DNA from 4 places in the Halomonas sp. DN3 genome. Region 3 is predicted to be linked to each of the others. Evidence: predicted binding sites of a transcription regulator. Region 3 holds the regulator's gene; each other region holds the start of a gene.

What was found. Region 3 encodes sigma-54, which starts transcription at its own class of promoters, with help from an activator protein. Its sites were predicted from a motif close to TGGCACNNNNNTTGCTNT; they were not measured.
Region 1: NKF27_RS04430 (sugar phosphorylase) is a predicted target of sigma-54. The motif match lies at 2,009-2,026, and genes of this name have one in related genera.
Region 2: NKF27_RS07025 (acyl CoA:acetate/3-ketoacid CoA transferase) is a predicted target of sigma-54. The motif match lies at 2,378-2,395, and genes of this name have one in related genera.
Region 4: NKF27_RS05325 (ANTAR domain-containing response regulator) is a predicted target of sigma-54. The motif match lies at 3,755-3,772, and genes of this name have one in related genera.

What each region holds. Positions count from the first base shown of each region.
Region 1 is NZ_CP099965.1:971,938-979,861, reverse strand. Features, by position in the region: gene ribBA (bifunctional 3,4-dihydroxy-2-butanone-4-phosphate synthase/GTP cyclohydrolase II) at 1-10, opposite strand, end outside; gene ribD (bifunctional diaminohydroxyphosphoribosylaminopyrimidine deaminase/5-amino-6-(5-phosphoribosylamino)uracil reductase RibD) at 266-1,426, opposite strand; gene nrdR (transcriptional regulator NrdR) at 1,423-1,908, opposite strand; gene NKF27_RS04430 (sugar phosphorylase) at 2,102-3,859, shown strand; gene dsbG (thiol:disulfide interchange protein DsbG) at 4,018-4,821, shown strand; gene NKF27_RS04420 (glycosyl transferase) at 5,050-6,270, opposite strand; gene NKF27_RS04415 (mannosyl-3-phosphoglycerate phosphatase) at 6,267-7,217, opposite strand; gene glyA (serine hydroxymethyltransferase) at 7,533-7,924, opposite strand, start outside.
Region 2 is NZ_CP099965.1:1,583,682-1,591,605, forward strand. Features, by position in the region: gene NKF27_RS07020 (hemerythrin domain-containing protein) at 1-106, shown strand, start outside; gene NKF27_RS07025 (acyl CoA:acetate/3-ketoacid CoA transferase) at 207-2,180, opposite strand; gene NKF27_RS07030 (SDR family oxidoreductase) at 2,489-3,340, shown strand; gene cysK (cysteine synthase A) at 3,454-4,425, opposite strand; gene NKF27_RS07040 (alpha/beta fold hydrolase) at 4,705-5,652, opposite strand; gene NKF27_RS07045 (oxidoreductase) at 6,033-6,998, shown strand; gene NKF27_RS07050 (transporter substrate-binding domain-containing protein) at 7,125-7,924, opposite strand, start outside.
Region 3 is NZ_CP099965.1:1,720,674-1,728,597, forward strand. Features, by position in the region: gene ptsN (PTS IIA-like nitrogen regulatory protein PtsN) at 18-503, opposite strand; gene raiA (ribosome-associated translation inhibitor RaiA) at 509-817, opposite strand; gene NKF27_RS07625 (RNA polymerase factor sigma-54) at 977-2,389, opposite strand; gene lptB (LPS export ABC transporter ATP-binding protein) at 2,660-3,385, opposite strand; gene lptA (lipopolysaccharide transport periplasmic protein LptA) at 3,385-3,915, opposite strand; gene lptC (LPS export ABC transporter periplasmic protein LptC) at 3,928-4,503, opposite strand; gene NKF27_RS07645 (HAD family hydrolase) at 4,500-5,066, opposite strand; gene NKF27_RS07650 (KpsF/GutQ family sugar-phosphate isomerase) at 5,099-6,097, opposite strand; gene NKF27_RS07655 (calcium/sodium antiporter) at 6,128-7,078, opposite strand; gene NKF27_RS07660 (ATP-binding cassette domain-containing protein) at 7,328-7,924, shown strand, end outside.
Region 4 is NZ_CP099965.1:1,193,844-1,201,767, reverse strand. Features, by position in the region: gene cobA (uroporphyrinogen-III C-methyltransferase) at 1-313, opposite strand, end outside; gene NKF27_RS05330 (nitrate reductase) at 276-3,107, opposite strand; gene NKF27_RS05325 (ANTAR domain-containing response regulator) at 3,855-4,454, shown strand; gene NKF27_RS05320 (CmpA/NrtA family ABC transporter substrate-binding protein) at 4,451-5,566, shown strand; gene NKF27_RS05315 (NAD(P)/FAD-dependent oxidoreductase) at 5,891-7,204, shown strand; gene nirB (nitrite reductase large subunit NirB) at 7,204-7,924, shown strand, end outside.

The sequences.
Region 1 (7,924 bases), 750 kb from region 3:
ACTGCGACATGTATGCTCCCTGGATCTAAAATGGCCACTCGCGACGGCGGCCAGAAACCGCGTCAGGGTACCGTGGCGCGGCGTCGGGCGCCAGTCAAAGACAAAGACCAGACAGGGCGTCGGGCGCCGCTTTTTTTAAGACCGGCCACTGCGACTCCGCGTTGGGCGCCGCTTATATCAAGACAGGCCACTGCGACTCCGCGTCGGGCGCCGCTTATATGAAGCCCCGCTACTGCGATCCCGGGCCCCGGCGACTTTCGTCGGGTCAGTGCTCGGCGCAGGCGGCCAGCGCCGGGCGCGCCAGAATACGCCAGTCCTTGCCGAGGGCGCGGATATCGAGAATTTCCAGAGGCCGTTGCTCGGCCATGCGTTCGATACCCGACAACGCCATCAGCCCGCGCGCGTCGGAGCCGAGCAGGGTCGGCGCCATGTAAAGACGCAACTCGTCCACCTGACAGGCATCCATCAAGGCACCTGCCAGGGTCGCGCCGGTCTCCACCAAAAGCTCGTTGCAGCCGCCCTCGTCACCGAGCCACTTGAGCAGCGCGCCAAGATCGACGCGGCCGTCGTCGCCTGCAGGCATCTCCAGCACCCGCGCGCCGGAGCGCATCAGCGCGTCTCTGCGAGGGGATTCGCTGCCCTCGACGCAGACCACCAGCGTCTCCCCTGGCTCGCTCAGGCAGGCCGCGGCCAGCGGCATGCGCAGGCGCGAGTCCACCACGACCCTAAGCGGCTGGCGTCGGGCGATGACTTCGGCGTCATCGAGCCCGAGCTGATCGGCACGCACCGTCAGCCGCGAGTTGTCGAAGATGATCGAATCCACCCCGGTGAGGATGGCGCAGCTCTGAGCCCGCAGCCGCTGGACGTCACGCCGAGCCTCGGCACCGGTGATCCACTGGGACTCGCCGGAGGCCATGGCGGTACGGCCGTCGAGGCTCATGGCGAGCTTGAGGCTGACCCGTGGACGCCCCCGGGTCATGCGCGACACGAAGCCGGCGTTCAATACCTGGGCGTCCGCCTCGAGGCAACCCAGCCTTACCTCGACCCCGGCGTCACGCAGGCGTGCGATACCGCGTCCCGCCACCTGAGGATTGGGATCCTGCATGGCTACCACCACCCTGGCGACACCGGCCTTGATCAAGGCATCGCAGCAAGGCCCTGTGCGCCCCTGGTGGGAGCAGGGTTCCAGCGTCACGTAAGCGGTGGCGCCTCGGGCGTGCTCACCGGCAGCCTCGAGTGCATGGACCTCGGCGTGGGGCTCCCCGGCGCGCTGATGGTAGCCGTCGGCCAGATGCTTGCCGTGCTTGACCAGTACGCAGCCGACCCTCGGATTGGGCATGGTGGTGTAGCGACCGCGTTCGGCCAGCTTCAATGCCCTGGCCATCCAGGCTTCATCCTGGCCTGCCGTGATGTCCGTCGGATTCATGTGCTCTCCCCGGTGTCGGGCGAGAAACTCGGCTCCTGGGCCAGGCGGTCGATCTCGGCGCGAAATTCGTCGATATCCTGAAACCGTCGATAGACTGAAGCAAAGCGGATATAGGCCACCTGATCGAGGCGCTTCAAGGCATTCATCACCTCTTCACCGACCACCCGCGCCTGGACCTCGCGCTCGCCTCGTGCGCGCAGGTTCTGGCGGATACGTTCCACCGCCGCCTCGATCGACTCGGCGCTGACGGGGCGTTTTTCCAGCGCCCGCAGCATGCCGGCCCGCAGCTTGATCTCGTCGAACACTTCCCGCGAGCCATCGGCCTTGATGATCCGTGGCATGATAAGTTCAGCGGTCTCGTAGGTGGTGAAGCGCTCACCGCAGCCAGCACACTGCCGCCGTCGGCGCACCTGATCACCTTCGGCGACCAGCCGGGAGTCAGTCACTCGGGTCTCTTGGGCGCCACAGAAGGGGCAATGCATAGCGGACAGTCCGGCAGGAAAAATATGTCGCCATAGTGTAACGGCTGAGGCCTGCCCCGCCCAGCGCAATGGCCCAGGTCATCCGCGATTTCAGCTGAGTTGGCACGCCCTGTGCTTGATACTTTCTTTCTAGCCGTCAATGAAATGGCGAGCGCTCACGGGGCAAGGCGCCCCCACGCCTGCGGAGGACACCATGGCAAGCCACCTCTCCCCCCTGGAACCCGACGACTTTCGCCAGCGTGCCGCAGAGCTGCTCGCGCCTCTCTATGGTGCACGCAGCGAAGAGGTCCTGCGCCGTCTGCTGCGCCTGATCGAAGCGCAGGGGGCCGGGTTGAGGCACCGTCATGGTGCACGCCAGACGCTGTGGAGCGAGCAGGACCAGTGGCTGATCGTCTATGGCGACTCGCTGCTGGATGCCGACAAGCCCCCCCTGGCGGTACTCGATGAGTTCCTGAGCAAGCGCCTGAAGACTGTCTTCAGCGGTGTCCATGTGCTGCCCTTCTTCCCCTGGAGCAGCGACGACGGCTTCTCGGTGATCCACTATCGCGAGGTCGACCCGAAACTGGGCGACTGGCGCGATATCCGGCGCCTGGCCAGTCACCATGATCTGATGGTGGACCTGGTGCTCAACCATGTCTCGCGGGAATCGCTGTGGTTCGCCGACTATCTCGGCGGCAACCTGCCCGGGCGCGACTACTTCATCGAGATGGACCCCGATACCGATCTCAGCGAGGTGGTGCGTCCGCGCAGCTCACCGCTACTGGTCCCCGTCAGCACCCGCCGTGGCGTTCGCCACCTGTGGGCGACCTTCTCCGAGGACCAGATCGACCTCAACTTCGCCAACCCCGACGTGTTGATCGAATTCGTCGGCATCCTGCTGTTCTACCTGCAGCAGGGCGCCCGCATCGTCCGGCTGGACGCCGTCGCCTTCCTGTGGAAACGCCCCGGCACCCGCTGTATCCACCTTCCCGAGACCCACGCGGTGGTGCGGCTGTTGCGGGCGGTGGTCGACCACGTCGCCCCCGGCACCCTGATCATCACCGAGACCAATGTGCCCCACGCCGAGAACATCAGCTACTTCGGCCTGGAGCGACAGGACACGCCGCCCGACGAGGCCCACCTGGTCTACCAGTTCCCGCTGCCACCTCTGTTGCTGCACACCTTGACCAGTGGCGAGGCCGGCACCCTGGCGCGCTGGCTCGACAGCCTGCCCGAGCTCCCCGCCGGCTGCAGCTATCTGAACTTCACCGCCAGCCACGATGGTATTGGCGTGCGCCCGCTGGAAGGCTGGCTGGAAGGCCACGAGATCGACGCCCTGGTCGCCTTGATGCAGCGCTTCGGTGGCTTCGTCAGCATGCGCCGGCAGGCCGACGGCAGCGACAGCCCCTACGAGCTCAATATCACCTGGTTCGACGCCATGAGCGGCACCCGGCGCGGCCCCGACCCGTGGCAGGTCGAGCGCTTCCTGTTGAGCCAGCACCTGATGCTGGTGCTGAAGGGTATCCCCGGCGTCTACCTGCACTGCCTGACCGCCACCCAGAACGACCACGACGGGGTCGAACGCAGCGGGCGCCTGCGTTCGATCAATCGCAAGCGCTGGGACCGCCAGGAGCTGGAACCTCTGCTGGACAGCCGTCACACGCCGACCCGCGAGGTGTTTTTCGCCCTCACCCGACGCCTCGAGATCCGTCGCAGGGAACCCTGCTTCCACCCCGATGCGGCCCAGACGGTCATCTCCACACCACCGGAGCTGCTGGCGATACAGCGCGGCCCCCTGGACGATGGCCGTCGACTGTTGGCCATTCACAACGTCACCGATCGGCCTCAGCCACTGGTACTGGACGGCCTCGACCAGTCCGGCTGGCAGGACCTGCTGGAAGGGGGCGCCTGGCGGCCCGTCGACACCCTGGCCCCCTATCGTTCACTGTGGCTGGTGCGCACCGACAGATAAGCCACCGCGCGCTCGGTGTATCACACAACAGCGCGGCCCTGGCGCTTTCACTGCCCTGCGACGTCAGCGGTCGAACCGATGGCGTTTGCTGCTGTCCTAGTGCGAGTGATTCTCGCTTGTCGCGGGATTCGTCCTACAAGATGCCGGAGAGTAACGACATGCCCCGCCGCCCCCGACTGCCCCGCCTGCCCGACCTGCCCCGCCATCAGCGTTCCTTCATGACCCTGGCGGCGGTGGCCTTCGGCCTGATGCCACTGTCCAGCGTCGAGGCCGAGGACCACCCCGCCCCCATCGAGGCGCTGGAAGAGGAAGGTCTTGAGGTGCACGGTGAATTCGACGCGCCGGGTGGGCTCAGCGGCTTCGCCGCCAGCCATCGCGGACAGCCGATGACCATCTTCGTCACCGAGGATGGCGAGCACGCCATCGTCGGCAATCTGATCGATGCCGACGCCAACAATCTGTCGGAGGCGCCGCTGGAGCGCCTGGTACGCGGGCCCCAGGACGAGACCACCTGGCAGAGCCTTGAGGACAGCGCGTGGATCGCCGACGGCGATCCCGACGCCGAGCGCATCGTCTATGTGTTCACCGATCCCAACTGCCCCTACTGCACCCGCCTGTGGCAGCAAAGCCGGCCCTTCGTCGAAAGCGGCCAGGTCCAGCTACGCCACGTGATGGTCGGTATCCTCGACCCCGAAAGTCCGCGCCAGGCGGTCACGATGCTGGCCGCCGATGACCCTCAGGCCGCCCTCCGCGCCCATGAGAGCGGCGATCCGATTGAGCCCATGCGCCAACTGCCCCGAGACCTGGAGCAGCGCCTGCAGAGCAACCATGAACTGTTTCGCAGCTTCGGCATGGTGGCGACCCCGGGCATCGTCTATCGCAACGATGGCAAGCTCGAGATGAGCCAAGGCCTGCCCAGCGAAGAACTGTTCCATACCATCATGGGGCCGGAGCCCGACTGACAGGGTTTATCAAGGTACTGGTACAAGCGCCTGGCAATAGCCTTCTGGTGCCAGGGCCCCGGGTGGGGCCTGGTGCCAGCGCGATGAAGGCTTTATACGAAAAGTCGACGAGCGATGGTTAGACAAGGCAAAAATCGGTGAGAAAGCGCAGTTTACGTGATGTAAATGAGCATTTTGACCCGATTTTTAACGCCGTATTACCGAGCGCAGGCACTTTTCGTCAAAGCCTTAGACATCCCCGGCGTTATCGGCCTCCACCGCGCTATATAGCTGTTCGGGCAGGTCCGGCAAGGCCGCCCGCACACGGTTCCAGCTGGGGATAAAGGGCTTCTCCCTGGGGTTATCGAGAAAGGCGTTACCGGCCTCGATCAGATTGGCCGCAAACAGCTCCACCGCCTGCTCCTCGGCGTGACGGTCCAGGCTCAGCCCGTTCATGGTGGCGTCGTGGTCGTAGGCCTCGATCAGATCGAGGGCCAGGCGATAGTAGGTGGCCTTGAGGGTACGAAAGCCTTCCGACGAGAAACCCACACCCTGGGTGGCCAGCTTGCGATAGAGCGCCTTGGCGATATCCAGGCTCATGCGGTTGAGCCCGGTGGCCGCGTCATCGGCGGACACCGGTTGATGCTTGTGGTCGTAGACGTCGGCGATATCCACCTGACACAGCCGATTGGTGGAGTGGTCGCGGTGGACCTCGGACAGCACCCCGATCTCCAGCCCCCAGTCGGCGGGGATACGGATGTTGTCCAGCACCTCGGTACGCATCGAGAACTCCCCCGACAACGGGTAGCGATAGCTGTCCAGGTAGTCCAGGTAAGGCAAGGGCCCGTGCATGATCTTCAGCGCCCGCAGCAGCGGGGTCACCATCAGCCGGGAGACCCGGCCATTGAGCTTGCCCTCGGCGATACGCGGGTAGTAGCCCTTGCAGAAGGCGTAGTTGAAGCGTGGGTGGGCCACCGGATACATCAGCCGTGCCAGCAGGCCGCGGTCGTAGGTCAGGATATCGCAGTCATGCAGCCCCACCGCGGCGGTGCGCCCGGAGGCCTGCACATAGCCCGCACAGAACCACACATTGCGGCCCTTGCCCGGCTGCTGTGGCGCCAGGCCTTCCTCGGCCAGCTGCGCGTCCAGCGCGCTCAGGCGCGGGCCGTCATTCCACAGGATGCGATGGTGCTGGGGCAGGCGCGAAAAGAACTCGCGTGCACGCAGAAACTGGTCCCGGTCGGCACGATCGAGGCCGATCACGATCTCCGACAGATAGCTCGCCTGGGCCAGCGACTCGACGATGGCGTCCAGCGCCGGTCCTTCCAGCTCCGAGTACAATGACGGCAGGATCAGCCCGAGCGGGCGCTGGCGGCCGAAGCGCTCCAGATCCGCCTCCAGGTCTTCGACCTTGCGCCGGGTCAGATTGTGAAAGTCGGTGATGATGCCGTTCTGGTGGAAATCGCTCATGCCTCACCCTCCTCGCCCAGCTTGTGATGACCCTTGTCGTCGGCGCCGCCGGCATCGGCGCTGCCGGCATCGGCGCTGCAGGAAGGCCCCGCCGCTTCCTGCTCCCCCCAGAAGTGCGCAACCCCCTCGGCCCAGCCCCAGGGGCCCAGCGCCTCGCTGCGATACAAGCGCGGCTGGCACGGGGACACGTCGAGGCCATGGCGGGCACGAATCACCACCGCCGCATCGGTGGCCTCGAGCATGGCAACGTCGTTGGGGCCATCGCCCAGCGACAGGGTCTCGGGGCGTCGGCCCTTGAGCGCCTCGAAGCGGGCGCACAGCCATTGCACCGCCTGGCCCTTGTCGGTGTCGCCGAGCACGTGCCAGAAGCGCCCACCCCTCGTCATGCGCAGGCCGTCACTGGCCAGGCCCTCGCGAAAGCGCTGCAGCAGCGCTTCGTCGTCTTCCCACAACAGCGGCTCGCTGCCCTCACGCAGGCGTGCCAGTCGAGCCTCCTGTTCATCCAGACCGGTGAAGGCCACCACGTCTTCCAGCGCCATCTCGCTCATGGTCAGAAAGCGCGCGGACAGTCGCTCGCGCCAGATCGCCACCCGCCGGCGGATCAGTCCGATATCCACCCCAAGGGTGCGAATCACCAACCCATCGGGCCCCGGCTGTCCTTCGCGCCGGGCGTGACACCAGCTGGCGGGCAGCGCGATTACCGCGCCGTTCTCGGCGATGAAGGGACGATCGGCGAGGCCAAGCTGCTGGCGCAGGCCGAGCAGTTCACTGCGAGTCTTGCTGGTCACCGGGATCACCGCGACGCCGGCCTCGCGCAGGGCATCGAGCCAGGGCTCGGCGGGCTTCCAGCCGTAGTCATGGTGGTCGAGCAGCGAGCCATCCAGGTCGGTGAACAGCAGCCTGGGCCCGTCGAAGGCACCGATTCGGGGAGTCGTGCTGGCGTGCATGGAGGGACCTTCGCATCAAAAGGGTTCACCGAGATACAAAGCAAGGGCTGCGCCAGCGCTCAACAGAGCAACGGAAAAACAAGTAGATGACGGGCAGATAGACATCAGGGCAACGAGGCCCCGTCAGGTCCGGGGCGAGCGCGGCCATGCCCGGTGCAGGTTAAGGCACCACAATGGTGCATCGACTGCCGACGCCCCGCTGGGAGCACGCGAGGAGGTAGCTCCAAGACGACAACACCCCCGAGAGCGGGGCTCTCGGGGGTGTCATTGTTGGCCTGAGCGGCGGGTCATCCCGCCGGGTCCTCAGCCGGGCACTCAGCCATAGACCGGCAGACGGGCGCAGACTTCTTCCACCTTGGCCTTGACCTCGGCCTCGATGGCCTCGGTGGACTCGCCCTTGGCCATGACGTCGAGGATGTCGCAGATCCAGCCAGCCAGATCACCGCACTCGCTCTCGCCGAAACCACGGGTGGTGACCGCCGGGGTACCGATACGCAGGCCAGAAGTCACGAAGGGGCTCTGCGGATCACCGGGCACGGCGTTCTTGTTGACGGTGATGTGGGCACGACCCAGGGCGGCGTCCGCGTCCTTGCCGGTCAGGCCCTGCTTGATCAGCGACAGCAGGAAGAGGTGATCCTCGGTGCCGCCGGAGACCACGTCGTAGCCACGCTCGATAAATACCTTGGCCATGGTCTGGGCGTTCTTGA
Region 2 (7,924 bases), 140 kb from region 3:
AGAGCAGGAGGTGTTCCAGCTGGCTGGGCGTGCCTTTGACGATGCCACCAAGGCCAACCTCGCCGAAGAGTACCTGCAGGACATGCAGGATCGGGAAGCCGGCTGAAGGCAGACGCTTTCCAAGCCGCTTGCACAAAAGGCGCTGGAGGGAACTCCAGCGCCTTTTTCATGGAGAGCCATCAGACAGCCATATGGTCGCAGAATGGTCAGCTGTCTTGCTGCTCGTCGAGCAGGTGGCTCAGGGCGTCCTTGCGGTTTTCGTAGATGTGCGGTGCATCGGCACGGCGCTCCAGCGCGTCGCCGAGCTTGAGGCGCAGGAAGGCACTGGTGGTGTAGCGAGTGACGCGCTCGTAGAAGCGCTCGGACAATCCGCAGATCATTTCGGTGTAGCGCTCGACCAGGTGCGGCGCGATGGTGAAGTTGTCGTAGTTGACGATGGCGTAGACGGGGCGGTCGAGTGGTGCAAGCAGGCGTTCAACCTCCCGTTCGATGGTGGCGATGGTGTCATCGTCGTTGACCGCCAGTCCCTCGAAGTTGATGAAGAACTGGTGGGTGTCGAGATCGACGCTCAAGCGCTCGGCGATCGGGCGCTCCAGCAGGGTCTCGAGCAGGTCCATGGAGGCGCTGTCGAACAGGCGCGGATCCATGGTGGCAAGGTGATCGTCGATATGTGGCCGAAAGTCCATCAGCGCCAGGATGTCGCGCTCCAGCTCTACACCCGGGGCGATCTCGATCAGCGTCAGCCCTTGCGCGCGCAGTTCGAATACGCAGCGCTCGGTGACATAGAGCACCGGCTGGCCGCGCTTCGCCGCCAGCGGGCCGCTGAAGGTGCGGTGTTCGACGCGCTCGACAAACTTGCGCTGGCTGCCGTCGGTGTCGATCTTGAGCCTTCCCGCGTCGATGGAAAGCTGGGCACCTGCGGTGAAGGTGCCGACGAACACCAGTCGCTTGTCGTTCTGGCTGATGTTGATAAAGCCGCCGGCGCCGGCAAGCCTGGGGCCGAAACGGCTGACGTTGACGCTGCCCTGCTGGTCGACCTGGGCAAGACCGAGAAAGGCGATATCCAGTCCGCCGCCGTCGTAGAAGTCGAACTGACTGGGCTGGTCGATGATCGCCTGGGTATTGATGGCGGCGCCGAAGTCGAGCCCGCCCGCCGGCAGGCCGCCGATGACGCCGGGCTCGGCGGTCAGCGTCAGGTATTCGAGCAGTCCTTCCTCGTTGGCCACGTTGGCGATGCCCTCGGGCATACCGATGCCCAGATTGACGATGCTGTTGGGCCGAAGCTCGAAGGCGGCGCGACGGGCGATGACCTTGCGCTCGGTCAGCGAGAGGCTGGCGATGTCATTCATCGGCACCTTCAGTTCGCCGGCGAAGGCGCGACTGTATTGGGTGGCGAAGGTCTGCCAGTGATGCTCGGGCTGTGCCAGCACCACGGCGTCGACCAGCACGCCGGGGATCTTCACGTCCTTGGCCTTGAGGGTGCCTCGTTCGGCCAGACTCTCGACCTGGACGATGACGATGCCTCCGGAGTTGTGCACCGCCATGGCAATGGCCTGCATCTCCAGAAACAGCGCCTCACGCTCCATCGTCACATTGCCGTCGGCGTCGGCGGTGGTCCCGCGCAATAGCGCGACCTGAATCGGCTGAGCCTGGTAGAACAGGTACTCCTCGCCATCGATGGGCATCAGCCGCACGCGATCCTCGGTGGTGCGCTCGTTGATCTTGCCGCCCCCCTGGCGTGGGTCGACAAAGGTATCGAGCCCCACCTTGGTCAGGGTGCCCGGCTTGCCGGCGGCGGTGTCGCGAAATAGATGGGAGATCACGCCCTGTGGCAGGTTGTAGGCCTCGATCTGGTTGTCGATGGCCAGCTTCTGCAAGCGCGGTACCAGCCCCCAGTGGCCTCCGATGACGCGCTTGAGCAGTCCCGGGTGACCGAAGTGATCGACGCCACGCCCCTTGCCGTCGCCCTGGCCGGCGGCGTAGATCAGCGTCAGGTCACGAGGATGGCCGGACTCCACGAAGCGTTGCTCCAGCGCTACCGCCAGTGCCTCGGGAAAGGCCACCCCGACGAAGCCGCCGGTGGCAAGGCTGTCGCCGTCACGGATCAGCTGTACCGACTCCTCGGCACTGACCACCTTGTTGCGTTGGCGACTGACGCTGGGAGGAGTGCGATGGGGCATGGGTGTTCCTTTTCAAGCCATGGGGATAGGGGGCACGTCGGCACGCAGAGCCTATGGACCAGTGTGAGCGACATGAAGGCGGCGAGAGGTCGAGATGCTTGACGGTGCAAAGGAGAGAGTCGTTGCTTGGCCCTTGAAGTCAGTCGCTGACTGCCCCAATCTGTACAAAAGTGGTACACAACTTTCACGTCACGTGCAGAGAAGGGCTTCTGCCACAGACGTCTGTTGCGTACCGCCGGCCCCCAGGGATGCCCGTGGTGGCGGGGGCCATGACGTTCGCCATGTCGATGAGCCGAAGGAGTGGATCCATGTCTACACAGCAACCCCCTCAGCAACAGCATCGTCAGCCCGGCAGCGAGTCGGCCATGCAGCCCGAGCCGGAGGTGATCCGGGACAGCTACCGTGGCAGTGGCAAGCTGGACGGCAAGGTGGCGCTGATCAGCGGCGGCGACAGCGGTATCGGTCGCTCCGTGGCGGTGCACTATGCCCGTGAGGGCGCGCACTGCGCCATCGTGCATCTGGAAGAAGATCAGGATGCCGAGACCACCCGCCAGATGGTCGAGAAGGAAGGCGGTGAGTGCCTGGTGCTCAAGGGGGATGTCGGTGATGCCGACTTCTGTCGTCAGGCCGTGGCCAGCACCATCGAGCGCTTTGGACGGCTCAATATCCTGGTCAACAACGCCGCCGAACAGTATGACTGGTCCGATATTACCGAGGTGGATGAGACGCAGCTGGAGCGGACCTTCCGCACCAATGTCTACAGCCACTTCTATCTGTCCAAGGCGGCGGTGCCCCACCTCGAGGCCGGCGATACCATCATTGCTACCTCCTCGATCAATGCCTTCAAGGGCAATGACACCCTGCTCGACTACACCGCAACCAAGGGGGCGGTGCAGGCACTGGTACGTTCGCTGGCGGCGACCCTGATGGATCGCGAGATTCGCGTCAACGCAGTGGCCCCGGGGCCGGTATGGACGCCGTTGATCCCGGCGAGCTTCGACGAACAAAAGGTCGCCGAGTTCGGTGGTCAGGTGCCGATGAATCGGGCAGGCCAACCCAGTGAGATGGGGCCCGCCTATGTCTATCTGGCCAGCGAAGAGTCGTCCTACATGAGTGGCCAGACGCTGCACCTCAATGGCGGCGTGGTGCTCAATACCTGAGATGCCGCAGCTGGTTACGCGACTCGCCTCTCCAGCGGCAGCGATGAAAGGCGGGATCGAAATGACAGGCGAGCCGTCACGGGCCGGCTCGCCTGTTGACCGTCTGGGCGACGTTACTGGTTGAGTTCCTGCTCGGTGAACAGGTCGGCGAACAGCGCCGAGCTCAAATAGCGCTCAGCGCTGTCTGGCAGTACCACCACGATATTCTTGCCGGCGAACTCGGGCAGCTTGCTGACACGCACCGCAGCCTCGACCGCTGCCCCGCAGGAAATGCCGCAGAGGATGCCTTCCTCACGCATCAGTCGATGGGCCATGGCCATGGCGTCCTCGTTGGTGACCGTCTCGACGCGATCGACCAGATCCATGTCCAGATTGTCCGGCACGAAGCCGGCACCGATGCCCTGGATCTTGTGGGGAGCGGGCTTGAGTTCCTTGCCTTCCCTGGCCTGGGTCAGGATGGGGGAGTCGGTGGGCTCCACCGCCACTGTGGTGATCGCCTTGCCCTGGGTCTTCTTGATGTAGCGCGAGACCCCGGTCAGGGTGCCCCCGGTGCCGACGCCGGCTACGAAGACATCGACCTCGCCGTCGGTATCGTTCCAGATCTCGGGGCCGGTGGTGGTCTCGTGAATGCGCGGGTTGGCCGGGTTGGAGAACTGCTGGGGCAGGAAGTAGGTCGACGGATCGGACTTGGCCATCTCTTCGGCCTTGGCGATGGCGCCGGGCATGCCCTTGGCCGGTTCGGTCAGCACCAGTTCGGCGCCCAGGGCCTTCAGTACCTTGCGCCGCTCCAGGCTCATGGAGGCCGGCATGGTCAGGGTCAGCGGGTAGCCCTTGGCGGCGGCAACGAAGGCGAGGGCGATGCCGGTATTGCCGCTGGTGGGTTCGATGATGGTCATGCCCGGCTTGAGCACGCCGCGTTCCTCGGCATCCCAGATCATGGCCGCACCGATCCGGCACTTGACGCTGTAGGCCGGATTGCGCCCCTCGATCTTGGCCCAGATCGTGGCGCCTTCATTGACCCGGTTCAGCCGCACCAGCGGGGTGTTGCCGATTGCCTGGGCATTGTCGTCGTGGATGCGAGCCATGTCTGACCTCCGTTGCAGGGCCCCGGGTAGCCAGTACAGGCGAGTCGACCAGGGGCAAATGATGGATGCGAAAGAAATCTATCGAGCGTCCACTATGCCTCAGGTTGACGCCCGCCACGAGAGAGCGAGGGCTCGCTTACCGCCAAGGGAATTAAAGCGGCTGGCGAAACAGCACGCGCCCGCATCAAGCGGGCGCGTGATCGGCATGGTGAACGCCGTCGCCGTTCAGGACCCAAGGTCGGATCTCCCGACGAGCAGCGCTGAAAAGGGCAGAACCTCCTACTGCTGGTCCCACGCAACGAAGGCGTCGACCACCTCCTGTGGACGCTCCAGCGGATAGAAGTGGCTGGCGTCCAGATATTCCCAGGTGGCGTGGGGCATGATGCGGGCCAGTGCCACGCCGGAGACGTAGGGCGGCTGGAAGGGGTCATGCACGCCCCACAGCAGCATCGCAGGCTTGTTCCACATCACCATCTGCGGTGAGGCCTCAAGGGTAAGGCGGTTATCCATGGCCTTGAGGTACTCGATGAAATGGTTGCGGGTCGACTCGTTCTCGGCATAGTTGCCGTAGAGGTCCTCGAGGATCTCGTCGGTCAGGGTCTCCTCCGGCTGCATGAGACCTGCCGAGGCGAAGTTCTTGACGATCTCGCGGACGTTGTCGGCACTGAAGATCTGGCTGGCCTCGGCGGACTTGGCCTTGGCGATGGCGGCGTTGGCCTCAGGGACCGGCCACATGTCGAGCACGGCGGAGTTGCCGATCACGATCTTGCGGACCTGGTTCTGCTCCTTGAGCTCGGAATCGGTCACCATGATCTGGGCGATGCCGCCTCCCAGGTCGTGGCCGAACAGGATGTAGGGGCCGGGCATCACCTGATTGGCGAAGTCGGTCATGATTTCGGCCTGGCCCTTGAGCGAGTGGTCGGCATCCATGGGGCCGTCAGTGTAGCTGAGCCCGAGTTGGCCGGGCGCGAAGACGTGATAGCCCTGTTCCGCCAGCAGCGGGCCCACCCGGGAGAACAGCACGCTGTTGAGCGGAATGCCATGGATCAGCATGACCGCCGGGTCACCAGGCTCGCCCCACTCGCGATAGGCGACGCGAAAGTCTCCTACATCAGCAAACTGACGGCCGGGCATCTCGTCGGCAAAGGCCGCAAGTGGTGTGACGGCAAGCGGTGTGATGGCAAGGGCGAGCGACAGGGCAAGGGCGTTGATCGTGCGGATGGGCATGGCGGCTCCTGGGACGGTTATCGATAGCACTGGCGCCGATGAGCACGGTCGTGATGGCGGTGGCGCAGGCACGAGTGTCAACGGCGGTGCTGACATGGGAGACGGTGGCCGGCCGAGGGCCGAGGCCAGTCGCTTCAAAGGCACTTCATACTCTAGATCAGCGTTACCCGATAAGAAGCCCCCCTGGATTGTCCAAGCATGTTTGAGCATAACGTGATGAAAGCTCGAGTCTGTGCCTTCTCTCCGAGGCCTGTGCCTCTTAACCATGGTCGGGGCTAAAAGAGCACAAGATCGAGCACCTACCTCGAAAGGTGAGTGCCATCTTCGAATTCAAACGCGCTAGCGTGGTAACCGAATCCATGAAATAGGGAGCTTGGCCGTTGAACCATCAAGGGACTGAAAGGTGCGTGCTGGTGACAGGGGCGTCGTCAGGGATCGGCGAGGCGATCGTCACCGCGCTGCTCGAGCAGGGGTTTATCGTCTACGCAGGCGCTCGGCGGGTCGAGCGCATGAGCCACCTGGCTGACAAGGGCGCCCGGGTGCTGGCGCTGGATATCACCGACGCCGACAGCATTGCCGCGGTGCTGACACGTATCGAGCGCGACGGCGTCGAGCTCGATGGGTTGGTCAACAACGCAGGCTACGGCAGCTATGGCGTGCTGGAGGAAGTCCCGATCGAGGAGGCCAGGCGTCAGTTCGAGGTCAACGTGTTCGGGCTGATGGCGTTGACTCGGGAGGTCTTGCCCGGCATGCGACGTCGACGGCGCGGTCGCATCGTCAATATTGGCTCCATGGCCGGCCGTATCTGGTTTCCGGTGGGTGGCTGGTACCACGCCACCAAGTACGCGTTGGAAGCGCTGAGTGATGCCCTGAGGGTCGAGACGCGCCCCTTTGGCCTGTCCGTCAGCCTGATCCAGCCCGGGGTGATTCGCAGCGAATGGGCGGCGATTGCCCGCAAGCCCTTGTGCGAGAACCCTCCCGAGGCGCCCTATGCGCGGATCAAGCGCGGCATGGCCGAGATCCTCGCCGATCACTCCCGGGCCGGCACCCCCGAGATGATCGCCGAGGCGGTGGTCCATGCCCTGACCGCCAGTCGCCCGCGTCGACGCTACGCGCGGCCTCGGGACGCCAGGATATTGATCTTCCTGCACTGGCTTTTACCCACCTGGGCGTGGGAGAGAGGCGTCAGGTGGTTGCTGGCACGCTATGCCCGCAAAGCGAGTGACGACAACGGCGGCGGTGCTAGTGTCGACGGAGACGAGGCCGGCCCTGACAGCGGCCCGGAAAACAGCAACGAAAGCGGTAATCCACGCGACGGCGAAAAGCGGGGTGAGGCGGAAAGCTGAGCCGACGCCGGTCAGAACAACGTGGAAAGCATCAAGGGAAGCATCGAGGGAAGCTACAAGGGAAACCACGAAGGAAACGACAAGGGCCCGCCATGCTCAGGCGGGCCCTTGTGATTGCCATGCCGGTTACAGGCGGCTGGCGGGGCGCAGGTCGTAGTCGAAGTACTGCTCCATCAGGCGCTGGAAGGTGCCGTCGGCGTAGACCTCGTTGAGAGCCTGGTTGAAGGTCTCGGCCAGGGCTTCATCGCGGGGGCGCACGGCGATGGCGTTGCCGCGCCCGAAGATCGATTCTGGCGAATTGATACGCTCGCCGACCTGGGTGAAGTCGCCGTCCTCGGCCTTGATATCCAGCGCCTCGATAGCCACCGGGTAGTTGATGAAGGCCAGGTCCAGGCGATCGCTTTCCATGTCGAGGGCGACCTCGTCGGCGGTGGCGTAGCGGCGGATATCGAGGGTGTCGCGATAGCGCCCGGTGATGTAGGTGTCCTGGGTGGTACCACGCTGGACGCCGACGGTCATGCCCTCGAGGCTTGCCAGGTCTTCCGGGTCGACGGCTTCGCCGCGACGGGCCACCCAGACCTTGGGCGACATGGCGTAGGGCTCGCTGAAGCGAACCTGGCGTTCACGCGCTTCGGTGATGCGCATTGACGACAGGATGGCGTCGTACTTGCGTGCCAGCAGGCCGGGGATGATGCCATCCCAGCCCTGGACGATCCACTCGCAGTCCAGTTCGGCGCGTTTGCACAACTCGTTGCCCAGATCGATCTCGAAGCCCGCGAGTTCGCCGTTGGCGTCGCGGTATTCGAACGGTGGATAAGGCACATCGACGGCGATACGCACCTGGCGAGCCTCGTCGGCGAAGGCGGCGGGCATCGTCAGCATCGTCGCGCAGGCGATGGCCAGGGGGGACAGCAGACGCTGGGAGA
Region 3 (7,924 bases):
CCTAGGCAAGGCCGCGATCAGGAGGGAGTGTCGTCCCCTGGCGCCTGCTGGCGGATGGCTTCCTGCAGGCGCTCGTGAAGCTCGCGCTGGGAGCTGGCGTGGCGCAGACGGTGACGTGTGTCGGCGTCGTTCATGACGCCGGCGACCTGGCCGAGCAGGGCGAGATGGGCGTCGTCGGCCTCTTCCGGTACCAGCAGCACGAACACCAGATCGACGGGCTCACCATCGATGGCATCGAAGTCGACAGGTTCCGCGAGTTTGAGGAAGCCGGAGATGGGCGCCTTGCAGTGGGGGTTGCGGGCATGCGGAATGGCGACGCCATTGCCGATGCCGGTACTGCCCAGGCGCTCACGTCCGATCAGCCGACTGAAGACCTCCTGGCTGTCTAGGCTCGGGGTGTTCTGCGCAATGAAGGTGCTGAAAAACTCCAGCACCCTCTTCTTGCTGCCTCCCGGGACATCGAACAATGTGCGCTCGGGAGGGAGAATGGCTTCCAATGTCATGAGAGTCAGCGAATTCCGGCGCCTTGGGCGCGGGCTTGGGATTTTTCCTTGTGCTTGACCAGCTGGCGGTCCAGCTTGTCGGCAAGGGCGTCGATAGCAGCATACATGTCGCCGTCCTGCGCTTCGGCATGCAGGTCGGCACCGGCGGCGTGAAGGGTGCAGGCGGCCAGCTGGCGTTCCTTTTCCACCGAGAGGGTCACCTGGACGTTGGTGATGTTGTCGTAGTGGCGCTCCACACGGGTGAGCTTCTCTTGTACGTAGTCACGCAGGGGATCGGTCAATTCGACGTGGTGGCCGGTGATGTTGACTTGCATGACAGGCTCCTTGCTCTTTCGGGTGGTGGCTTGATTGTAACCCTTTTTCCGATCCTGCAAACCCCCTCGACGCTACGCAGAAAGACGCAGATGTCATGCGAAATTTCAAGTGCTTGCGCTTTCCCGATAACTAGGCTAGCGACGCCGCAGCGCAAGGACTCAGCGCAGTCGCTTGCGCTCGCTGGAAGACGGAATATTCATGGCTTCCCGGTACTTTGCCACGGTGCGTCTGGCGACATTGACGCCGTCTTCCGCCAGCAATTCCACCAGTTTGCTGTCCGACAGAGGTTTGCGGGCAGGTTCCTTTTGAATCAACGATTTGATCATGGCGCGGATGGCGGTACTGGAATGGGCGTCGCCATCCTGGCCGACCTGGCTCGAGAAAAAATACTTCAACTCGAACACGCCGCGAGGCGTGTGCACGAACTTCTGGGTGGTCACGCGGGAGATGGTGGACTCGTGCATCTCCACCTTGTCTGCGATATCGGCCAACACCAACGGTTTCATGGCCGCTTCTCCCTGCTCGAGGAAGTCGATCTGACGCACCATGATTTCCCGGCCGACCTTCAGCAAGGTGTCGTTGCGGCTGGACAGACTCTTGATCAGCCAGCGCGCCTCCTGCAGGTGGTCCTTGAGGAACTGGTTGTCCTGGCTCTTGTCTGCGCGCCGAATCAGAGCAGCGTAGTCGGGCTGGATGCGCAGTCGGGGCATTGCATCCGGATTGAGTTCAACGCGCCAGCCCTCTTCGGTGTGGCGTACCACCAGGTCGGGAATGACGTAGTCGTTGTCGCTGTCACCGAACTGGCTGCCGGGACGTGGGTCGAGGCTCCGGATCAGCTCGATGACGCTGTCGAGTTGGTCGTCATCGAGTCCTAGTCGGCGCTTCAGCAGGCGTCGGTCGCCGCTGGCCAGTGCCTCGAGAAACTGACGTACCAGTCGTCCGGCCTGGGGCAGCAGGACGGTATCGCGAGGCAGGCTATCCAGTTGCAGCATCAAACACTCGCGCAGGTCGCGGGCGAACACTCCGGTCGGTTCGAACTGTTGCAGCCGAACCAGCACCGCCTCCACCTCGGCGAGGGGAGGGGGGCGACGACCGTCTTGCTCGAGCCCCTGGGCAATGTCATCCAGTGTCTGCTCGAGATAGCCGTCGGCGTTGACCGCGTCGAGCAGGCTCTCGGCGATCAGGCGCTCCTGGTCGCTGACGTCGAGCATCGCCAGTTGCCAGCTCAGGTGGCTGTGCAGTGACTGGGAGCTTGCCTGGCGCTCGAAATCCGGCGCCTCGCCACTGCCGGCGGGGGTGGTGCCCAGGTCCTGGTAGGTGTCGGACCAGTCGCTGTCCACACTGAGTTCCGAGGGAATCTGATCCGCCCAGTCATCTTCCACGGCTTCCCTGGTCTGCTGTTCGCCGAACTCGTCCTCGAGTTCGAGCATGGGGTTGGCCTCCAGCGCCTGCTGGACCTCCTGGCGCAGGTCCAGGGTCGAAAGCTGCAGCAGGCCGATCGCCTGTTGCAGTTGCGGGGTCATGGTCAGCTGGGTACCGATGCGCAGCTGCAGTGACGCCTTGAGGGCCATGGGTCGGGATCCACCAGTGTTGTCGAAAGGCTTTACCCTAACGACGAGTCATCAGACATGCAAGCATCTTGCCAAGTTGGTGTTTTTTGACCTATGGGAGGGAGTGAAAAGGTCGATGTGGAACAACTTGGTAGGGGGGGAGGTGCTTCTTTCGAGGGAGGCCCTGTGTGCAAGGTGAGGCCGACCCTTTCGGGGTCGGCGGTTGGATGCTGATGCTGGCAAGTGTTGCGGCCGCTTGATGCGACTGCGGCTGTCGGGCGGCCCTGCGGTCTAGAGGCGGAAGTTCTCGCCCAGGTAGACCTCCTTGACGCGCTGGTTGGCGAGGATGGACTCGGCGCTGCCCTCGGCGATGATCTGGCCGTCGCCGACGATGTAGGCACGATCGCAGATATCGAGGGTCTCGCGCACGTTGTGATCGGTGATCAGGACGCCGATATCGCGGGCCTTGAGTTGACGAATGATGGACTTGATCTCGCCCACCGAGATCGGGTCGACCCCGGCGAAGGGTTCATCGAGCAGGATAAAGGCCGGCTCGGTGGCCAGGGCGCGGGCGATCTCGACCCGGCGCCGCTCCCCGCCGGACAGGCTCATGCCGGGGTTGTCGCGAATATGGCTGACGTGGAAGTCCTCGAGGAGCTGCTCGAGACGTGCTTCTCGGCCCTCGCGGTCGAGGTCCTTGCGGGTCTCGAGGATCGCCATGATGTTGTCGGCCACCGACAGCTTGCGAAAGATCGAAGCCTCCTGAGGCAGGTAGCCGATACCGGCCAGCGCGCGCTGGTGCATGGCCGCGCGGCTCAGGTCCCGATCATCGATGCTGATGCTGCCGGCGTCGGCTCTGACCAGGCCGACGATCATGTAGAAGGAGGTGGTCTTGCCGGCCCCGTTGGGGCCCAGCAGACCGACGATGCTGCCCTGCTCGATCGACAGGCTGATGTCCTGGACGACGCGACGCTTCTTGTAGCTCTTGGCCAGATGGCGAGCGTGGAGAGTCTTCATCAGTTTCCTTGGCTTTCCGGCTCGAGGGTCATGCGAATGCGCTGCTCGCCCTGGACGCCCTGGGCGCTGGAGCGGGCCTGGACCACGCGGCGATCGAGGAAGTACTCCAGATAGGCACCGTCGAAGGTGTCATTGGCCTTGTGCAGCTCAGCCTGGTCGATCAGCTCCATGCGCCGTTCGGCCACGTGGTAGATCACCTTGCGGCCCCAGCCCTTGACCACCGGTTCTTCCGGGGATGGCTTCTGCTCGAGGTAGGCGCGGGAGCCGGTCGCGGTCGCCAGTGACAGTTGTCCCTGGTCGTTGCGCTGGATCTCGACGCGTTCGCCGGTGAGGATCATGCTGCCTTGCACAATGCGCACGTCGCCGGTATAGACCGCGGTACCGGCGCGATCATCGAGATCCAGCTGGTCGGCCTCCACCTGAATCGGTGCGCTGCGATCACTCTCCAGCGCCAGGACACTGCTGCCGGTGGCGCCGGCGGCCAGGCCAAGGGCCAGGGCAAGCAGGAGGGCGGGACTTGGACGCATCATGGAAGGGGCTCCTTATTGAGGCTCTGGCGGATGATGACCGGTGACATTGTCGGTCAGGCGAGCGGTATTGTCATGGATCCAGGCGTCGAAGCGCTCCCCTTGCATCTGTTGAGGGGGTTGGCGTAGGACGGCTGGCGTTTCGCTCCAGACATGGCCACTGTCGCTGTCGTAGACCAATACCTCTGTATCAAGCTGCCAACGCTCCGCGGGGGCCTCGAGATGGGCGTCGCCTGACAGGGTCAGGGGGTTGCCGTCCGGACCCAGTTCACCGTTGTCGGCGTCGGCGATCCACTCTCGGCCGCTGTCGTCGATCAGCGCAAGGTCCGGCTGGTCCACCCGGGTGACGTCGTCGAGCGGTGTGTGCACAAGGCGTGGCGTATCGATGCGCTGATGGGGGGTGCCCTGGGCATCGAAGCGGGTCAGGCGGGCATCCACCAGGTAGTAGTCGGGCTCGCCGGCCTTGTCATTGGGTACCAGGTCGGGGACGTTGCTCTCGCGGGGGTCGAGCAACGTCAGGCCGCCACCGAGTACCAGCAGCAGGATGACCAGCCAGAAGCGAAAGCCTGGACGCAGTGCGCTCAGTTTCATGTCAGCGGTCCGTTGCTCAGGTAGCTGTCGATGATATCGTCGAGGCGGCCCTGGGCCATCAGCAGGGTGTCGGTGATCTCGCGCACCGCGCCATGTCCGCCGGCAACCTGGGTGACCCAGTCGGCGTGCTGACGAAGGTAGCAGGGGGCGCCTGGCACGGTGATGCCGACCGCACTGCGATGGATGCAGGGCAGATCCGGCAGGTCATCGCCGCAGTAGGCGACCTGGTCGAGGGTCAGGCCCAGCGAATCGCACAGCGATTCAAGGGCGGGCAGCTTGCGCTCGACCCCTTGCTGTACGTGCTCGATGCCGAGTGCTCTGGCTCTTTGAGTGACCATGGGGGAGCTGCGCCCGGTGATCAGGGCCACCTGGATGCCGGCGCGCTTGGCCAGCTTGAGGCCGTGGCCATCCAAGGTGTTGAACGCCTTCAACTCGGAGCCGTCGGCGTGGAAGTACAGTCGACCATCGGTCAGTACGCCGTCCACGTCCAGCGCCAGCAGCTTGATGTGGCGCAGGCGCTCCACCAGTTCCGGCGCGAGGGAGGCGAGAAGCTCGTGAGACATGACGGCGTTCCTTGTAAAGGGATAAATGAGGCTCAGATGACACCGGCGGCCAGCAGGTCGTGCATATGCAGTGCACCGACTGGGCGCTGCTCGTCATCGACCACCGCCAGGGCGGTGATCCGGCCTTCCTCCATCAGCTTGACCGCTTCCGCCGCCAGGGTGGCGGGGCCGATGCGTCGCCCGGGGGTGGTCATCACGTCATCCACGGTAAGCGAGCTGAAGTCCTGATGGCGATCCAGGGTACGGCGCAGGTCGCCGTCGGTATAGACCCCGGCCAGGGTGCCGTCGGGGGACACCACGCAGGTAAAGCCGAGTCCCTGACGGGTGATCTCGAGCAGGGCGTCGCGCAGCGGCGAGCCCGACGGTACCGAGGGCAGCCGGTCGCCGGTATGCATCAGGTCGGCCACGGTCAACAGCAGTCGCTTGCCCAGGCTGCCGCCCGGGTGGGACAGGGCGAAATCCTCGGCGGTGAAGCCGCGGGTCTCGAGCAGCGCCACCGCCAGGGCGTCGCCCAGCGCCAGCGCTGCGGTGGTCGAAGAGGTCGGGGCCAGGTCCAGTGGGCAGGCCTCGCGCTCGACCCCTGCGTATAGATGGGCTTCGGCGTGGCGGGCCAGGGTCGACTGTGCTCGGCCGGTCATGCTGATCAGTGGAATGCCCATGCGCTTGAGCAGCGGCAGCAGGGCAGTGACCTCGGCGGTTTCGCCGGAGTTGGACAGTGCCAGGACGACGTCGCCGGGCGTGATCATGCCCAGGTCACCATGACTGGCTTCGCCGGGATGGACAAAGAAGGCCGGCGTGCCGGTGCTGGCCAGGGTGGCGGCGATCTTGCCGCCGACATGTCCCGACTTGCCCATGCCGGTGACGACCACCCGGCCGCGGCAGGCCAGCAGCAGTTGGCAGGCACGGTCGAAGTCGCCGTCGAGACGCCCGATCAGGGCGTCGATGGCGTCACGTTCCAGCTCCAGGGTGCGTCGTGCGATATCGCGGACGCTCAGGGTCGGCGTCTGCGCCGAGGAGGGGTGTTTGCTCATGGCCATGATTGTTGCCGTTTACTGCCGTTGTCACAAGGGGCCTGCCGCGACCGAAAGGGCGAGCCAGGTCAGATAAAGCGCATAGGTGCAGGCCAGCAGCGCGCCGATCCAGCGCCCCAGGCGCCCTCGGCGTTGCCACAGCAGCAGCGCCGCCAGCAGCAGCGTCAGGCCAAGCATTACCGGAAAGTCGCGGCCGGCGGCTGCGGGATCGGTGGCTCCCGGCGCCAGCAGTGCCGGTACCGGCAGTACCGCCAGCATATTGAACAGGTTGGAGCCGATGACGTTGCCGATGGCCAGATCGTGGTGGCGCTTCAGCGCGCTGGCCACGCAGGCGGCGAGTTCCGGCAGGCTGGTGCCGATGGCGACGACGGTCAGACCGATCACCAGCTCGCTTACGCCAAAGGTGCGTGCCAGCTCAGTGGCGCCCCAGACCAGGGCGCGGGAGCTTACGATCATCACCGCCAGGGTCAGCACCAGCCAGCCGATGGCCTTGCCCAGTGCCATGCCGGGAATGTCGTCGGCCATCTCCTGTTCGGCCTCGTCGGCGCGAAACAGCCACCACAGACTGAATACCAGCAGCGCGATCAGCAGGGCCGCGTCGAGGCGATCGAGGCTGCCATCGGCCAGGGCGTAGCCGGCGAGGCCGGTGGCGCCCAACAGCAGTGGCAGCTCGCGGCGCACGATGGTGAAGCGCACCGGGATCGGCACCACCAGTGCAGTCACGCCCAGTACCAGCGCGATGTTGGCGATATTGGAGCCCAGCGCATTGCCGGTGGCCAGGTCGGGGGCGCCATCCAGCGAGGCCATCACCGAGACCACGATTTCCGGGGCAGAGGTGCCGATGGAGACGATGGTCATGCCGACCAGCATGATGCTCATGCCGGCGCGGTAGGCGGTGGCGGCGGCGGCGCCGACAAAGCGATCCGCGCTCCAGAGCAGGCCCACCAGGCCCAGGGCGACGACGACAGACGGTAACAGCATGGAGAACGACTTGGTTGCAGAAAGGGCGCCCATTGAACCCTTAGATAAACCTGCGCGCAAGCGCGCAACCGGGGCACTGGCATGCTGCATTTGAGTTAAGATACGATGTTCGAAAACCGAGCGCGGCTCAAGGCGCTCTATTCTCAAGGTTCGGGCTCAGGTCTGGCCAGGCGTCGAATCCGAGGATTCGGGGCGGGCGTCCGGTCTGAACCGCCGGTTCACGGTGATACTGACTCTATAGGGACTGCGATGACGGCTTCCTCCTTGGTGGAGGTGGAGAATCTGCATTTCACGCGCGGCGACAGGGATATCTTTCGCGGCGTGGATCTCTCCATACCCCGCGGCAAGATCACGGCCATCATGGGGCCAAGTGGCACCGGGAAGACCACCCTGCTGAAACTGATCGGGGGGCAGCTCAACCCCAGTGGCGGGCGCGTCCTGATCGATGGTCAGGACGTCCATCGCCTGTCGCGCAAGGATCTGTTCCAGATGCGTCGGCGCATGGGCATGCTGTTCCAGAGTGGCGCGCTGTTTTCCGATCTCAGTGTCTACGAGAACGTGGCCTTTCCGCTGCGGGTCCACACCGATCTGCCGGAAAGCATGGTGCGTGACGTGGTGCTGATGAAGCTCGAGGCGGTGGGGCTGCGTGGGGCCAGAGACTTGATGCCAGCAGAGCTGTCCGGCGGCATGACACGGCGTGTGGCGCTGGCGCGGGCGGTGGCGCTGGATCCTGAATTGATTCTCTACGATGAGCCCTTCGTCGGCCAGGATCCGATCTCCATGGGTGTGCTGGTCCAGTTGATTCGACGGCTGAATCAGGCGCTGGGCTTGACGGCGGTGGTGGTC
Region 4 (7,924 bases), 530 kb from region 3:
GGCGGTCGTAGACCACCGCGTCGGCGTGTTCGATCCGATCCAGCGCCTTGAGCGTCAGCAACTCCCCCGCACCGCTGCCCGCCCCCACCAGCGCGACCCGGCCAACGGCGCCGCCTGACCGATGGCCAGCGCCGCTGGCAGCGGACCGGGACGCCAGCCGATCGGCCCAATGCTGGCTTTGCCATGCCAGTCGCCCCAGCAGCATCGACAGCCCTTCCAGACGACGTGCCAGCCAAGGCGTCGTCCCCGCTTCAGCAAGGTGACCCAGCCGGTCTCTAGGCCGACTGGGGTTGTGCGCGCTCGATGCGACCACGGCTCTTCTCCTCTTCCACCAGACTCTTCAATTCGGGAATACAACTGCCGCACTGGGTCCCGCAGGCCAATCGCGCGCCGAGCGCCTCGACACTGTCGTCGCCGGCACGAATCGCCCGCTGGATCGGGGTACGCCCCACCTGATGGCAGCTACACACGATCGGCCCCTGGTCGGCGGCGCCGTCATGACAGGCCGCCAGCACTCGCCGCCGATGCTGCTGACCCATGGCCTCGCCACGTGCGGCCTCGTCGAAGCGCTCGCACAGCCAGCCAAGCCCCGGCAGTTCGCTGACCGGACCAACCATCAGCCACCAGCACAGGCGTCCTTGCTCGAACCCCGCCAGGCGCCAGCGACCGCTGGCCGGGTCCTGGGCCACCGGGCCCAGCTCCCCCGGCAACTGGCGTGCGGCCCAATCGAGCCAGTCGCGTTCGATACCCGATTTCTCGACGCTCCCTTTCTCAACATCCCCTGGCTCGATCGGCTCACCGGCCAGTTGCCATCGCTCCGCCGAGGCAAGCGGGACCCGCGTCCAGTAATTCGTCCCCTCGACCACTCGCGCGGCCAGGCCCGAACCCTCGGGTGGTCCCTGCTGGGCCAGTGCCCGGGAAACCACCAGGGTCGCCTCCCAGGCGTGCTGCAGCGGCGTGACCGCCACCGCGCCATGCTTGGTCTCCGGCTGGCCAGAAAGCGGATCGACGTCCGGGGCGAACAGGCTCCCCGCCAGTGGTGAGTGACTGAAGCGCGGTGTCCAGTGGATGGGCACGAACACTTCCCCACGGCGCTGGGCGGCGGAGACCCTGACGCGGGCGCGCATCTCGCCGCTGCGCGAGCGGATCCTGGCGAGCCCCTGGTCACACAGCCCCAGGGCCTCGGCGTCATCCCGATGGACCTCGACGAAGGGCTCGGAGCGGTGATTCATCAGTCGGCTGGCCCTGGCGGTACGGGTCATGGTGTGCCACTGATCGCGCACCCGCCCCGAATTCAGCCGCAGCGGATAGTCGGCGTCAGGCGCCTGGCGCGGCGCCCGCGCGCTCACCGGCCACAACCGCGCCCGGCCGCTCTCGGTGTAGAAGCGGCCGTTCTCGAACAGCCGCGCGGTGCCTCGTGGTGCGCTTGCCGTCACCGGCCACTGGATCGGTTCGAGATCGTCGTACTCGACCCGGGACAGCCCCGCCAGCCCGGAAATATCGAAGGCCCGCCGTCCCTGGTTGTCGAGGCCCGACAGGCGCGCATGCTCGTCGAAGATCTCGCAGGGGTGGTCATAGGCGAAGGCCTCGCCGAAGCCCAGGCGCTCGGCCACGCGGCACAGGATCCACCAGTCGTGGCGGGCCTCGCCAGGCGGCGGCAGGAGCCCACGCTGGCGCGAGATACGCCGTTCGGAGTTGGTGACGGTACCGTCCTTTTCCGACCAGCCGCTGGCCGGCAGCACGATATCGGCGAGCTCCACCAGGTCGGTGTCGGCCATGCACTCCGACACGATCACCAGCGGACAGCGCTCGATGGCGCGGCGCACCCGGTCGGCATCCGGCAGGCTCACCAGAGGGTTGGTGGCCATGATCCACAGCGCCTGGATGTCGCCGCGCTCGACGGCCTGAAACAGTTCGACGGCCTTGTGGCCGGGCTCCCGGGGCAGCGTCGGCACCAGCGCCTCGGTCGACCAGAAGCGCGTCAGCCGTTCGATGGCGCCCGGGGTGTGGTAGTCCATATGGGCGGCCAGCTGATTGGCCAGTCCGCCGACCTCGCGCCCGCCCATGGCGTTGGGCTGGCCGGTGATGGAAAAGGGGCCGGCGCCGGGCAGGCCAATCTTGCCGCCGGCCAGGTGGCAGTTGAGGATGGCCTGGCACTTGTCGGTGCCGCTGGTCGACTGGTTGACCCCCTGGGAGTAAAGCGTGACCACGTGCAGCTGGGTGGCAAACCAGTAGTAGAAGGTCTCGAGGCGCTCGGCGTCGAGATCGCAGGCCGCCGCCACCGCCTCGATGTCCGAGGCCTCGTCCAGGGCGGCGGCAATCGTCTCTTCGGCGCCGTCCACATGGCGCTTCAGATAGACCTCATCGAGCCGTTGGCGACGGGCCATCCAGGCCAGCAGGCCATTGAACAGCAAAGCGTCGCTGCCGGGACGCAGCCCCAGGTACAGATCGGCGATCTCGCAGCTGTCGGTGACCCGAGGATCGATGACCACGACCCGCATCAGCGGATTGCGGGTCTTGGCCAGACGCAGCCGCTGATACAGCACCGGATGGTTCCAGGCCAGATTGGACCCCACCAGCACCACCAGTTCGGCCTCTTCCAGGTCCTCGTAGTTGCAGGGGACTGCGTCGGCGCCCAGGGTGCGCTTGTAGGCCGCCACCGCCGACGCCATGCACAGCCGCGAGTTGGTATCCAGGTGCGGTGTCCCGAGAAACCCCTTGAACAGCTTGTTGGCGACGTAGTAGTCCTCGGTCAATAGCTGCCCGGACAGGTAGCCGGCAATGGCCTCTGGACCGCTGCCCTCGGCAATCGCTCCCATACGCTCGGCGACGGCGTCCAGCGCGCTGTCCCAGTCGGTTTCGCGACCGTCCACCCTGGGCCGCGTCAAGCGCCCCTGGCCGCCCAGGGTCTCCGCCAGGGCCGAACCCTTGACGCACAGGCGCCCGAAGTTGGCCGGGTGATCCTGGTCGCCCTGGAGGGTGACCGACTCGCCATCGCGACGAAGCTCGACGCCGCAGCCGACCCCGCAGTAGGGACAGGTGGTGCCTGTGGCCTCGCCGCTCACACCGCTGTCGTTCTCCGTGCTGTCGCTATCCGTCCGGGTCATCGCGCTCTCCTGTCGGCCATCTTGCTGCCTTGGCATATCGTCGGCATCTCATCGGCAGATCATCGCTCCGCTATCGGCCGGGCCTTGATCGGTCGGGTCTTGCTGAGGCCCAAACGCACGACGCCCATCCCGTCGAGCGAGGCTCGAGGAGATGGGCGTCGTTGCCGGATGAAATCCCGCGCTGGATTTCGTGTCTGCTAGCGCCCGTCGCGAACGTTCTGTCGGCTCGGCCCACGCCGCCATCAGCGTCGGGTCCCGTCCTGGCTCGGCCTAGTGATCTGGCTCGGCTTAATCATCTGGCTCGGCCTTGCGATCTGGCTCGGCTTAGTGATGCCCATGGCACCAACAACGGCACTAGCTTTGCCAGTAACCAAAGCAAACCCTGTGCCAGAACACCGCAATCGCCCCTTGTCGCGCGAAAAGCCGGTGCCAGCCAATTGAAGCCACGAAGTTTTTTTATGCCGGTTATCCAGGCGATGGTGGCTGGAAGACTTGCGACAGCCCACGAGTTCGCACCACAACGAACGATGATGGATACCGCCTACGCACCCTTTCGGTGCGTGAGCGCCATCCCGGTGTAACGGCAGGCGCTCGGCAGGCACGTTTCATTTGGCTATCTCCATGACAGAAAACGACAAGACGGAAAGTGGAACGCCTTTTGCGCTGGCAGGTACAGAGCACCCAAGGTGCACCCTTCATCACGTCGACTCGAGCCCTATCGAGCGACCGCATCATCGAGCCACGCCCATGCCCGAACACGACACCTTGAAGGTCCTGCTGGTCGACGACGAGATAGTGCGCGCCGCCATGGTCGAAGAGGCGCTTGCGCTGGACGGACACCAGGTGGTCTGCCGGCTGTCCAGCCCAGCCAGCCTCAACGACATGGTGCAGCAGCATCAACCCGACGTGGTCATCATCGACATGGAATCGCCTGACCGGGACACCCTGGAGAGCATGGCGCTGCTGCAGCGGGAGAACCCTCGACCGGTGGTGTTCTTCGCCGACCAGCACGACCCCGAATCGCTCAAGGCGGCGGTGAAGGCCGGCGTCAGCGCCTATGTGGTGGACGGTCTGGCGGCCAACCGCGTCAAGGCGGTCATCGATGTCGCCATCGCCCGCTTCGAAGCCTTTCAGGGAATGCGCCGCGACCTCGACAAGGCACGCAATCAGCTCGCCGACCGCAAGCGCATCGAACAGGCCAAGGGCCTGTTGATGAAGCATCAGAGCTGCGATGAGGAACAGGCCTACCGCATGCTGCGCAAGCTGGCCATGGACCGCGGCCAGCGCATCGCCCTGGTCGCCCAGAACGTCATCGACATCCTCAAGCCACTGGAGAAGGGATCATGAGTCCATCGCTGTCTTCTGACGCGGCCAGCACGTCCAGAACTGGCGCGCCGCATCCACCCGAGCTCGCCAGCCTGACCCTGGGATTCGTGCCACTGCTGGATGCTGCCCTGTTGATCATCGCCCGGGAAGGCGGCTTCTTCGCCGCCCAGGGAGTCGAGGTCAGCCTGTCACGCGAGAACGCCTGGTCCACCCTGCGCGACAAGGTCGCCGCCGGCCTGCTTGACGGCGCCCAGATGCTGGCGCCGATGCCGCTGGCCATGAGCCTGGGGTTGTCCCGCGCGCCTTGTGACACCCTGGCCGCCGCGGTGCTGAGCCGCCAGGGCAATACGCTGGTGCTGTCTCGCCGCCTGGCCGATGCGGTTGGCGCTTCGGTCGACAACGGGGAGGCAGGTGCCTTCGGCGTAGCCAGCGAGCTGGCCCGAGGCTTGAAGGCCTCGCTGAAACAAGGCGAAAGGCCACGCCTTGCCATGGTCTACCCCTACTCCTGCCAGCATCTATTGCTGCGTGACTGGCTCGCCCGCGGCGACATCGATGCCGACCGCGAGGTCGAACTGGTCGCGCTGCCGCCCCCGCGCATGGTAGATGCCCTGCGCGAAGGCGAGATCGATGGCTTCTGCGTCGGCGAACCCTGGGGCAGCCTGGCCCAGCATCGCCAGGTGGGTCGAGTGGTGGCCAGCGGCGCGGAACTGATGCCGGCGCATCCCGAGAAGGTGCTGGGGGTGACGGCCTCCTGGGCGCGGCGCTACCCGAATACCCTGGCCGCCCTGCTGCGCGCCCTCCAGGCCGCCGCCCTGTGGCTGGACAAGGCGCCCGAGGCCAGGCGCCAGACCCTGGCCTGGCTGGCGCTGCCCCCCTACCTCGATGAAGCCGTCGGCCATCTCGATGAGCTGCCACTGGAAGCCGCCCCAGGCTACCCCTGCATCGGTGAGCGACTGCGCCCACTGACGGCAGACTTCGAGGGGTTGATCCAGCGGTTGTCGCCACTGCTCGAGGCTCGCGGGCGGCAGCTCGACGCGGCCACCCTGGAGGAGTGCTACAGCGCTGTGCATTACGACGCCGCCACGCACCAGTACGGTGCCGACGCAGCCGGAACCCTGCCTGGCCGGCGCTGACGCCAGCCCCGAAGACCTCCTCCAACAGTCTGTTTTATCAGCGCAAAACGTAAAACAGGCATGGAACTTGGATAGCATGTAACAAGTGCCGGCGAATGCCGGCGGCGATCAACGGCGATCGCACCGACCCTGGACAAAGACGTCTCTTCACCCTCCGACGCCGGAGGTGTGAGAGACGTCTTTGGCGTTTTTGGAGTCCATGCCATGCCCCGTTCCAACAGGCCCCGTTCCAACAGGTCCCGTTCCATCAGGTCCCGTTCCACTGGACCTTCTGACTCAAGACCACGTTCCGCCAGCCTCTCGGACTTGAAGTCGTGTTCCGAAATGACCAATGCCGCCTCGTCTTCGCCGGCGACCCCTGACGATGCGCGTCTTCCCCATCTGGTGATCGTCGGCAACGGCATGGCCGCGCATCGATTGATCGAGACCCTGGCGGCCCAGGGTGGTGCCCCGCGACACATCACCGTGATCGGCGCCGAACCGCACGCCGCCTACAACCGCATTCTGCTGTCGAGCTGGTTGGCCGGCGATGTCGAGCAGGATGGGTTGACGCTGACACCGCCGCATGACGCGGCCGTCACGGTCGACCGGCGCCTGGGCGCCCGGGTGGAGCGGATCGATCGTACCCGGCGCCTGGTGGAATGCGACGACGGCGAGGTGATCCCCTACGACCACCTGGTCCTGGCGCTGGGTTCGCGCAGCGCCATGCCGCAGATCCCCGGCATCACGCTGACGGGCGTATCAGGCTTTCGCGATCTGGACGATGCGGCGCGCCTGGCCGAAGCAGCAAAGGCTGGCGGCGCGGCGGTGGTGGTCGGTGGTGGCCTGCTGGGCCTGGAGGCCGCCGCCGGCCTCGCCGCCAGAGGCATGCAGGTGTGCGTGCTGCAGCGCTCGCCCCGCCTGATGAACCGGCAGCTGGACGCCACCGCCAGCGCCATGTTGGCAAGCGAAATCGAAGGTCGCGGCATCCATCTGAAGACCGGTGCGAGGCTGACCGAGATCGTTGGCGATGAGCACGGCAAGGTGATCGGCGTGCGCCTGGAAGACGACGAGCACCTGCTGCCGGCGAACTGCGTGGTGATCGCCGCCGGCATCACCCCCAACGCCGAGCTGGGCAGGGCTGCGGGTCTCGATTGCGATCGCGCCATCGTCGTCGATGACACCCTGGCCACCTCGGACCCTGACATTTCCGCCCTCGGCGAATGCTGCCAGTTCGAGGACACCACCTACGGCCTGGTGGAGCCGATCTGGCATCAGATCGAGGTACTGGCCAGTCGCCTGTGCGGCGAGCCGACGGCGCCGTACCACGAACGCGCCTGCGCCACCAAGCTCAAGGTATCCGGCGTCTCGCTGTATGCCTTCGGCCCCACCGAGGCCGAGGACGGCCATGAGGTGCTCAGCTACCGCGATCAGGGGGAATACCGCCGGCTGCTGCTTCGCGACGGCCGGCTCGAGGGCGCCGTACTGTACGGCGACACCCGCATGGGCCCCTGGCTGTTCCGACTCGCCGAGCAACGCCTGCGACTGGACCGAGTGCGCCACTCGCTGTTGCTGGGCCAGGCCGATACCGAGGCCCTGCTGGCGGACGACGCCACCACCGACACCGACCCATCGACCACCGAACAGGATGCCGCCTGATGTCCAGTACAAAGCACAATCTCGCCGCACACAATGCTCCCGACAGCGACGCCACGGATACCCGCCCCACCCTGGTCGTGGTAGGCAACGGCATGGTCGGTCACCACCTGGTCGAGCAGCTGGTCGAACGTGATCAGCACCGCCGCTACCGCATTGTGGTGTTCGGCGAGGAACGTCATCTGGCCTACGACCGAGTGCACCTGTCGGAGTACTTCAGTGGCCGCGACGCCCAGTCCCTGGCGCTCTCCACCGCCGACTACTACGCCGAGCACGGCATCGAGCTCAAGTTGCACCAGGCGGTCACCGCCATCGATCGCGATGCACGGCGCGTTCACACCGACGCTGGCTACCTCGACTTCGACCGTCTGGTGCTGGCCACCGGTTCCTTCCCCTTCGTCCCGCCGATTCCCGGCAATGATCGCGAGGGCTGCCTGGTCTACCGCACCCTGGACGATCTCGACGCCATTCGCGCCGCTGCCGCCACCGCCAATACCGGCGTGGTGGTGGGGGGCGGACTGCTCGGGCTGGAGGCCGCCAACGCCCTGCGCGGCCTCGACCTGGACGCCGCGGTGGTCGAATTTGCCCCGCGCCTGATGCCGATGCAGGTGGACGAGCAAGGCGGTGAACTGCTCAAGGAAAAGATCGAGGGCCTGGGCGTCCAGGTGCTGACCGAAAGAGCGACCCGCGAGATCGTCCCCGGTGAAGCCAGCCGTCTGCGCA